DNA from 3 places in the Micromonospora parathelypteridis genome. Region 3 is predicted to be linked to each of the others. Evidence: riboswitches for the same ligand, from Rfam matches in the RefSeq annotation. Region 3 holds a riboswitch; each other region holds the start of a gene.
The links. Region 3 has a riboswitch for cyclic di-AMP ahead of HNR20_RS06925 (coiled-coil domain-containing protein). Riboswitches for the same ligand answer to the same signal wherever they lie in the genome.
Positions count from the first base shown of each region.

Region 1: it holds a riboswitch for cyclic di-AMP, as region 3 does, so the genes downstream of both, HNR20_RS32695 (C40 family peptidase) here and HNR20_RS06925 (coiled-coil domain-containing protein) in region 3, are expected to answer to the same signal.
Region 2: it holds a riboswitch for cyclic di-AMP, as region 3 does, so the genes downstream of both, HNR20_RS23965 (C39 family peptidase) here and HNR20_RS06925 (coiled-coil domain-containing protein) in region 3, are expected to answer to the same signal.

Region 1 is NZ_JACHDP010000001.1:3,284,194-3,287,423, forward strand. It holds gene HNR20_RS14695 (N-acetylmuramoyl-L-alanine amidase) at 1-1,068, opposite strand, end outside; cyclic di-AMP (ydaO/yuaA leader) riboswitch at 1,303-1,438, shown strand; gene HNR20_RS32695 (C40 family peptidase) at 1,452-2,492, shown strand; gene dcd (dCTP deaminase) at 2,553-3,131, opposite strand.
Region 2 is NZ_JACHDP010000001.1:5,285,936-5,289,165, reverse strand. It holds gene HNR20_RS23975 (CDP-glycerol glycerophosphotransferase family protein) at 1-258, shown strand, start outside; gene HNR20_RS23970 (alpha/beta fold hydrolase) at 263-1,009, opposite strand; gene HNR20_RS23965 (C39 family peptidase) at 1,144-1,980, opposite strand; cyclic di-AMP (ydaO/yuaA leader) riboswitch at 2,225-2,366, opposite strand; gene HNR20_RS23960 (hypothetical protein) at 2,651-3,230, opposite strand, start outside.
Region 3 is NZ_JACHDP010000001.1:1,639,960-1,643,189, reverse strand. It holds gene HNR20_RS06930 (hypothetical protein) at 1-486, opposite strand, end outside; gene HNR20_RS06925 (coiled-coil domain-containing protein) at 717-1,781, opposite strand; cyclic di-AMP (ydaO/yuaA leader) riboswitch at 1,787-1,918, opposite strand; gene HNR20_RS06920 (cation diffusion facilitator family transporter) at 2,033-2,950, opposite strand; gene HNR20_RS06915 (HelD family protein) at 3,059-3,230, opposite strand, start outside.

The DNA.
Region 1 (3,230 bases), 1.6 Mb from region 3:
GTGCTCCAGCCCGACCGCCTTGGCGTTGACGTACCAGTTACCGGCGTGCCAGGCGACGTCCTTGGTCTTCACGTGCTGGGCGACGTGCCCGTCCACGGAACGCAGCGAATAGTGCCAGCTCACGTAGGTCGGGTCCTGGACGAGCTTCAGGGTGGTCGCCCAGCTCGCCTCGGTGTCGTGGATGACGATGTACTCGATCTTCTGCCGGCCGGGCCGGTCGGAGAGGTCGTGGTTGCCGTAGTCCCCGTCGCCGAACGCCGCGTAGGGCGCCGGGATCCACTCGCAGGAGATGGTGCTGGGGCACTCCAGCCCGTCCGGGCGGGCGAGGCGGCGCAGGCCCAGCCGGTCCAGCCAGGAACGCTCGGGCCGGATCGCCCGGGCCGGCAGCGTGATCCGCTGGCCGTCGTCGGTCACCCGCGACTCGCCGGTGCCGATGGTGGTGAAGACCTCGTCGGCGAAGGCCGCCGCGGCGTCGGCACTGTCCGCGCCGGCGTAGCGGGCCACCGCGCCGTACCAGGTGGCCGGGTCGGTGCCGGCGCCGACCGGGGCGCCCAACTCCCGTTGGTACGAGGCCAGCAGCGCCGCCCCGCCTCGGATGTTGACGTCGGCGTCGGTGCGCAGGGAGTCGGGAGCCGCGCCGGTCAGAGCGGCGGCGGCGTCCACGGTCTGCAACGCGGCGGCGGGCGGTGCGGGGTCCTCGGCGGGCCGGGGAGCGGGTGCGAGCGCGGGGCGGGACCCGTCGCCGCGCGGGTCCTCGGTGCCGGCGTCGTGGTGGCCGCCCCCGGGCAGGGCGGCCACGTGTCGGGCGTCGGTCAGGTGCATCGGGCCGTAGCCGCCGCTGGTGCTCGGTGTGCCGGCGTTGCTGTCCCAGCGGGACTCCAGGTAGGAGACGCCGAGCAGCACGTCGGTCGGTACGCCGTACTCGGCCGCTGCGGCGGCGTACTGCTGCTGGCGGTCGGCGGTGGATGCGACCGCCGCGCTTGCCGGTAGCGGTACCGCGGTCGCGGCGGCGACCACGACGGCGGCGAGCAGTGCGCGCCGGCCGGGGGACAGGGTTGGATGGTGCATCGAACCCCCTAGATTCCGCGAATGAAGGTGAGGTCACCTTCGCGCCGCCCGGGAGCCTGCGTCAATACCTTTCCATGTCTCGACGCGTCGAGAAAGAAATCTTCGAGCACGGCCAGTGACCCTCCCTGATCGGTACGGAGTGTCACGGCCGCACGGGTTGCGGATCGGTAACAGGCGTCTCTACTCTGGTCTTTCGTCGGCCCGATATCAGCTCCGCCCAGCCCGGGCGGTAACGGACCGACACCGCCGAGTCGTTTCCGAACGAACCGGGGACCCAGGTCCCCCGGGGTGAATCCGCAGCAATTGCGGTAGGGCGCCGACTTCCCGCCCGAACCCGTCAGCTAACCCGGTAGGCGGTCAGGAAGAAGGAGTACGGAACCCCGGTGGCACTCCATGCCCCGCGGCCGTCGTCCGGGCGGCCGGCATCAGCCGGCCCGACGTCGATCGTGCCGCGCCCACGCAGTTCCCGCTTCACCACCGTTCTCGCCGCACTGATCGGCGTCGCCGTCGTCCTGACGGGCAGCGCCACGGCGGCCCACGCCGACCCGAGCGTCGCCGAGATCGAGCGCCAGATCGACGCCGACTGGAACAAGCTCGAACCGATCATCGAGCAGCACAACGCCACCCGGGCCGACCTCGCCGTGAAGCGCAGGCAAGCCGACGCGGTGGCCGCCCGGATCGCCCCGCTGGAGCGTCAGGTCGACGCCGCGATGAACAAGGTCAGCGCCCTGGCCGTGCGTGCGTACAAGGGCGAGAACGTCGCGACCGTGAACGCGGTGCTGGGCAGCAGGTCGCCCAGCGAGGTCGTTGGCCAGCTCGAGATGCTCGACCGCTTCGCGCACAACCAGCAGCAGGACGTGCGGGAGGTGGCCGACCTGCGCGACGACCTGGCCGCGCAGAAGGCGCCGCTGGACGAGATGGTGGCCCAACTGACCCGCACCGAGGCCCAGTTGGCCGCGAAGAAGAAGCAGATCAACGAAGAGATCGACAAGCTGCAGAAGCTGCGCCTCAAGGTGTACGGCAACGGTGGCGGCGGCCCGCTGCGCCCGGCGCCGTGCCCCGGCAGCTACCCCGGTGGCGCCGCGGGCACGGCCGTCAAGTTCGCCTGCGCCCAGATCGGCAAGCCCTACGTCTGGGGTGCCGAGGGCCCGAACTCGTACGACTGCTCCGGCCTGATGCTGGCCGCCTGGGCGAAGGCCGGCGTGTCACTGCCGCACAACGCCGCCGCGCAGAGCCGCGCGACCAAGGACGTCAGCAGGGCCGATCTGCGCCCCGGCGACCTGGTCTTCTACTACAGCGACATCCACCACGTCGGCATGTACGTCGGCGGCGGCTGGGTGGTGCACGCCTCGCAGGCCGGCCAACCGGTCAAGATGAAGAAGGTCGACGACGGCCCGATCCACAGTTATGGCCGCCCAGGCTGATCGAGGGTGACCGAAGGGCCCGTCGCGATTCGTCGCGGCGGGCCCTCGTCGTTACTGGTTTCAGCGGGTTGGCCAGGTGCGCCAGTGCTGCCAGGCGCGGCTCGGCGTCGGCCCCCGCTGGCCCTGGTAGCGCGAGCCGTAGACCACCGAGCCGTACGGGTGCTCGGCCGGTGAGGAGAGCCGGAAGATGCAGAGCTGCCCGATCTTCATGCCCGGCCAGAGGGTGATCGGCAGGTTCGCCACGTTGGACAGCTCCAGCGTCACGTGACCGGAGAAACCGGGGTCGATGAAGCCGGCGGTGGAGTGCGTGAGCAGCCCGAGCCGACCCAGCGAACTCTTCCCCTCCAGTCGGCCGGCGAGCTGGTCGCCCAGCGAGATGACCTCCAGCGTCGAGGCGAGCACGAACTCCCCCGGGTGCAGCACGAACGGCTCGCCGTCGGGCACCTCGACCGCCGAGGTCAGGTCGTCCTGCTGCATCGCCGGGTCGATGTGGGTGTAGAGGTGGTTGTTGAAGACCCGGAACAGCCGGTCGAGCCGCACGTCGATGCTGGAAGGTTGAACCAGGGTGGGCTCGAACGGCTCCAGGCCCAGCGTGCCGGCCTTGATCTCGGAGACCAGGTCACGGTCGGAGAGCAGCATCGGACCACCATAGCCGCGCTGCCCAAAGCTCTGGGATTCGGTGGCAGTGACCAGCGAGTCGAGGTCGCTGCTCGTACATTTGTTCGATAGAATGCCCAC
Region 2 (3,230 bases), 3.6 Mb from region 3:
ATGGGCGACGAGGGCGACCGGTTCACCGAGCGTTTCCCGCTGGCCACGTCGGGCTACGTGCTGCGGCGGGACATGTCCAACGTGGACGATGTGCTGACCGCCCTGCTGGACACCGACCCGCTGGCCGCGGAGCGCTGGGCCACCCGCCGGCGTTACCTGGGCGACTTCCCCGCCGAGTCCTACGCCGAGGCGTTCCTGACCGCCGCCCGCCGGGAACTGGCCCCCGCGAAGGAACTGACCGCGTCCGCACAGGCATAACCGCTCAGCGGTACGCGTCCAGCAGCGCCAGCACGGCCGCCGGGTCCTCCACGTGCGCGTTGTGCCCGAGACCGGGCAGCGTGGCGACCGGTACGCCGTACTCCTTGAGCTGAGCGTCGGTGACCATCGGGTCGTGTTCGCCACGCGCCAGCACCACCGGCACGTCGGTCGCCGCCAGCAGCGCGGCCAGGTCGGGTTCGCCGACGGCGAAGGCGGTCGGGTCCATGGCGAGGCGCCACCGGCCGTCGACCTGGCGCAGCCCGGCGTCCACCACCGGGTGGTCCGGCGGGATCAGGCCGGCCAGCCCGGCGACGCGCAGGTAACGGCGGGCCGCCTCGGTGCGGCTGGCGAACCAGCTCACCGGTCGCGCGGCCAGCTCGGCGGCGCGGGTCAGCTCGGCGGGTGACCAGAGCGCCTTGATGCCCAACCCGACCACCGCGTCCACCGGTATCCCGGCGGCGCGGGCGGCCAGCGCGAGGCCGACCACCCCACCCAGCGAGTGCCCGAGCACGACGACGCGGTCGTCGGAGGCCAGGCCCTGCGTGATCTGCCGGGCGAAACCCTCGAAGGAGTACGACGGCAGCGGCGCCGCCCAGCCGTGGCCGGCGAGGTCCGGTGCCAGCCACCGCCCGGGCCAGTGCTGCTCCAGCAACGGCGCCCAGGGCAGCCAGACGTCCCCGGTCGCCCCCATCCCGTGCAGCAGCAGCAGGACCGGCCTACGGTCCGCCTGACCAACCGATTCATCCACCACGGCCGCAGTCTGCCACGGTTCACCGCCCCGGACGAGAGTCGTCGATGGCGGCGCACGGCGAACCACGTCGGAAAGACACCGCGGGCGCCGGCCCCTCGTGAGGGACGGCGCCCGCGGCGGTCAACGTGCCTGTGTCAGGCGGAGTAGCCCCGGCTGGCGATCCAGTTGGCCAGGTCGATCGTGGTGATCCAGTACGACGGGTCGGCCGGGTTCGCCGAGTCGGCGATCCGCACGGTCCGGCCGTTGTCCTTGTAACCCACGACGGCGATGTAGTGCCCGCCGCCGTAGGAGTGCCAGCCACCGTCGGTGTCGGTGGCGTCGCCGACGACGTTGGCCACCACGCCCCGGCCATCGGTGATGGCCTTGACGACGTCGGCCTGGAGCCGGTCCATCTGCGCCGGGCTGGGGGCGCCGGCGAACATCCGGGTCCGGTACGGGGAGCCCTTCACCTCGGCGTTGAGGACCCGGGTGGTGTCCTCAGCCGAGTTGGTGCCCATCTCGGTGGTGCCCAGTTCGGCACCGAGCTCCTCCTGGGTGCGGTCGATGCCGGTGGCGCTGAGCGCGTTGCGGGTGGCCGCCGGGCCGCAGTTGTAGTACGTGTTCTGCGCCTCGTAGTCGTAGTCGAGCACCTTGGTCGCCGGCGGCTTCGGCCGCTCCGGCTTACGGGTCAGGTCCGGGTTGCTGCTGGCCTTGGCGGCGGGAGACGCGGCGCTGGTGGCCGGAGCGGCGGTGGTCGGCGCGGCGCTGGCCGAGGGGGACGCGTCGTTCGCCTCACCGAGGGAGGCGACGGTGTCGCTGCGCATCTCGGCGACCGTGGTCGCGGTGCGCTGACCGGCCGGGGCGTCGTCGGCGCCGGCGAGCAGGGCGCCGGTGGTGGTGGCGATCACGAGGGCCGCGGCGGAGGCAGCGACGATCTGGTACGGGCGCTGGGTGGCGAAGCGTCGGAGTTGACGCTGCATGGTGTGCTTCACGGGTCCTCCACGGATCGGGGGGAGAGCGGCACACCGGGGCCGGACCGGTATCCGGGCAGGCGTCAGCGCACGGACCGTGGTCCGCGGATGGTGAACCGCTCAGGGGAACGCCCGGCGGGGCCGGGCGGGAAAGGCGATGACCCGGGGGGTCAGCTCACCGTCACTGGACGAATGAGCGGGGGCACCGCTGCGCCGTGGAGGCGAGGGAACAACCGAGGGGTGGAAAGGTGCTGCACGAGTTTGGAACTCCTTCCGACACCGCCTACCGGGTTAGCTGACGGATTCGGGCGGGAAGATCGCCCTACCGCAGGCCGTGGCTCGCGGATTCACCCCGGACTTACTGATGGGTCCCCGGTTCGTTGATCACGATTGAGCGGGTCGGCGCGGCGTCGCCTCTTGCGATCGGTTACCGCACCGGACGGGACGACACTACTGGCCTGTTCGCACGCTGCCAAGCAAGGTTCACCTGCGTAAACCCGATTTGCTGCGGCAATTTCTGCGCGTATTGCCGATGATGTGACTCGATGGGACAACCGGTTACGGTGACGCCTGTGGGCGACAACCGGACAGGCCGCCGATAATGCGGCCAGAATCACGGGAAAGATCGAGCCGATCGCGCCGGACGCCCGATTTTGGAATGGCGTGACGGGGCTCACGTAACGGATCGGGCTCAACCCGCGCGAGCGGGGCGCCACCGTGTCACGAGGGCGGGACGGAACGCCCTGCTCGCCGCCCGTTGGGCGGGTGCCCGGCTCGGCCGCAACCGGGCCGCTGCCGCGTACGCCTCCTCGGCGAGGGTGCGCGCCGACTCGGCGGCCAGTTCCGCGTCCCGCCAGGCGGCCCGCTCCTCGGTGGCGGCAGCCTGGTAGTCGGCCAGCCTCGCGTCCCGGATCGTCCGGCTGAGCAGCGCCTCCTGCTCGACCGGGTGCCGTCGGGGATCCCAGCCGTGCCGGTGGGAGAACACGTCACCGAGCTGCGCCATGGTCAGGTCGCCTCGCCAGTACGCCGCCGTCGCCGCGCGGTGCAGGTAGCGCTCCCGGGATGCGTACTCGGCGGGGGTCCGGGGTGTGTGCGGGGTGGGCAGCGCCGCCGACCCCGCGAAACGGTGGGCGGCGGTGTCCGCCTCGTCGTACCCCGCCCAGGCCTTCTCCAGCTGCTCCTGAGCGGTGAGCCAGGCATCGCGTCGCCGCCGTGCCGTCCTGGCCGCGCCAGCCGCGGCGACGGTCACCTCCTCGGCGTACCGGCGCAGG
Region 3 (3,230 bases):
GCTCGCGCGGGTGGTGGGTCGAGCGGCGGGACGCCGGCCCCAGGGCTTGTAGGTGGACAGCACCGTCGCGATGATCATCAGAATGGTCGACACCGCGGGTGCGATGACCAGGTCGGCGCGATCGCGTGTGGGCAGGGCCGCGCCCAGCGCACCGGCGTGGCGCAGATTCGGGGTGAGCAGGAACAGCACCAGTCCGACCATCACCGTGGTGAGCACGAGTTTGACCAGCACCCAGCGGTAGCGCAGCAGGCCCCACGGAGTGAGTAGCGCGCTGGCGACGCCGATCAGCCAGACCAGCACGCTGAGCGGCGCGAAGAGCACGGTGCCGACCAGTGCCGTGACCGGGTAGACCGCTGCCGGATCGGCGCCACGCTGCACGGCGATGCCGAGGGTGAGCAGCACCAGGTCGGTGCCGAGCCAGCCGAGCGAGGTGACCAGGTGCAGGGTGAGGAGCCCCTTGCGGGCGGTGGGTGGGATCCGAGGCATACCGCGATGCTGCCCGCCGGTCACTGCCGGGTCGTCCGACCGCCGACGACATCAGGGGTACGCCCTGCGACGTAGCCGCTTCCGGTCAGGCCCGTGCGGCGGGACCCATTCATGGTCGACACCACATCGCCGATGTCGGGGTGTCCAGTCGCCCGGATACCCCGACATCGGCGAAAGTGAGTGGATCATCCCCGGCCGGTCCGGCCTGGGGGCCTACCCTCCTCGGGTGGTCAGTAGACCGACAGGTGCACGTGGTTGGTGTGGGCGCTGGACGGGTCGCTACCCGCTCCGCTGTACGACTTCCACCCGCTGCTGGGCAGCCAGATCTGCCGGTACCAGATCACGTACAGGACGGCGAGCCGGTCGGCGTTGCGGATGAAGTACGCGGCCAGGTTGTTGCCGTACGTCTTGTCGCCGCCGGTGGCGTTCCCGCCGAAGCCGCCCTTCTGCGCGGCGAAGTCGCAGGCTCGGCCCTTCGGGTGTTCACCGGAGCCGCTGGGGCGGTGGCAGGAGACGTACCGGGTGAAGCCAGCGGCCTTGGCCTGGTTGAGCGCGTGCAGGGTGCGCGGGGTGATGCAGCCGTTGGCGGGTGTGGGGTCGTTGACGCTGCACGACTCCGACGGCCAGGAGCCGTCGGAGTTACGCGGCGCGGGCTTCGCGTTGGCGGTGGAGGTGCCCCGGTTGGAGCCGGTGTCGGCGGTGGTCTGCGGCTTGGGCGTGTTGGCCACGGTCAGGGCCCGTTCGGCCTGCTCCTTGCGTTTGGCCATCACCGCGACCTGCTTGCGCTGCTCGGTGACCTCACCGTTCAGGGCGGCCTGGGTGCGGTTGGCCTTGTCCTTGCTGGCGAGCAGGTCGCGCAGCACCTTGTCCTCGTTGGCGGCCACCGCGCCCAGGGTGGCGGCCCGGTCCATGAAGCCGTCGGGGGTGCCGCTGTTGAGCAGCGCCGCCATGGTGCCGAGCCGGCCGGTCCGGTACGCCACGCCGGCGATCTCGCCAACCTTGCCGTTGCGGTGGTCGAGCTCGACCTCGATGGTCTTCAGTTGGGTGGTGAGCTGCTGCTGCCGCTGCACGGAGGTGTCCAGGGCGCGCTTCGCGTCCAGGTAGCCCTTGCTGGCGGCCTCCAGTTGGGCTCGCAGCGCCGGAGTGCCGCCCTCTTCGTCGGAGTCGGGTGCGGCGGCCCGCAGGCCGGTCGGGGAAGCGGCCGAGGCGGTGCCGGCCGGGAGCGCGACGCCGAGGGCGAACATCGCGACGATCAGGGCCGCGAGTCGGGCGGCGGGTGGTCGTGCTGGTGCCACTGTGCATGTCCTTCCGTCAGCCGCCGACCGGGTTAGCTGACGGGTTCGGGACGGAAGATCCCTACCGCTGACGCGGATGCACCCCAGGAACATGGTTCCCCGGTTCGCCTGGATGGGCAATTAGGCGGCGACCGCCACCGGCGCCGGGAGGGCGCCGCCTGGTGGAGGCCGGGACCGAGCCTACCGGTGCCGGTGGGGCGGTTGCAGCCGATGTGACGGACGGTGCGTGCGTCGTCACCAGAAAACCACCGTTACCACTCGATCGAGCCGCAGGCCCCGGAGGTGGCGCCCGGCTCGATCTGCAACGTCGCGTGCTCGATCCGGAAGTCGTCGTGCAGGGCTGTGCGCGCCGCGCTGAGCACCGCGCCGACCTCGGCGCCGGGTGCCATGGTCAGGTGCGCGGAGGCCACCTCCATGCCCGAGGTGAGCGTCCAGACGTGCAGGTCGTGCACCTCGACCACGCCGGGAACCGCGGCCAGCCGGTCGTGCACGGCGGTCACCTGGAGGTGCTCCGGGGCGGCCTGCACCAGGATGCGGACGGCGGCGCGTGCCAGCCGCCAGGTGCGCGGCAGGATGAACACGCCGATGGCGACCGCGACGAGGGGGTCGGCCCACCACCAGTCGGTGACGGTGATGAGCAGCGCCGCGCCGATCACGCCGAGTGAGCCGAGCAGGTCGCCCAGCACCTCGAGATACGCGCCCTGAAGGTTGATGCTCTCCCGGGCTCCGGCGCGGAGCAGGGCGAAGGCGCCGACGTTCGCGAGCAGGCCGAGCACGGCCACCACGAGCATCGGACCGGCGACAACCTCGTGCGGGTCACCGAAGCGGCGGATCGACTCGATCACCACGTAGACCGCGACGGCGGAGAGCAGGACGGCGTTGGCGAGGGCGGCGAGCACCTCGAGTCGGTAGAGCCCGAAGGTGCGCTGCGGGTCGCCGGTGGCCCGCCGGGTGGCGGTGATCGCGGCGAGCGCCATGCCGATGCCGAGCACGTCGGTGAACATGTGCCCAGCGTCGGAGAGCAGGGCGAGTGAGCCGGTGTGCAGGGCGGCCACCGCCTCGACCACCATCAGGGTGGCGAGGAGCCCGAACGCCGCCCAGAGCCGGCCCCTGTGCTGGTGTGCGGCATTGGCGACCGACCCATGGTGGTGGTCATGACCTGCGCCCACGAGATCCACCTTCCGCCGCCAGTCGGGACCCGGTCAAATGTATGCTCACATCGCTATGTATGCAAGTGTAGGGGCAGACCGCTCTCCGGTTGGGCCAGCCGGCACGGATCAGCCGGTCGGGTCGATGGTGGTGAGTCGCTGAGTGGCCCGGGAGAGCGCCACGTACAGGGTGCGTACCCCGGCACCCGGATCCGCCCGGATCTCGCTCGGGGCGACCAGCACCACCCCGTCGTACTCCATGCCCTTGGCCTCCAGGCTGGTCACCACCTGCAGGCGCGGC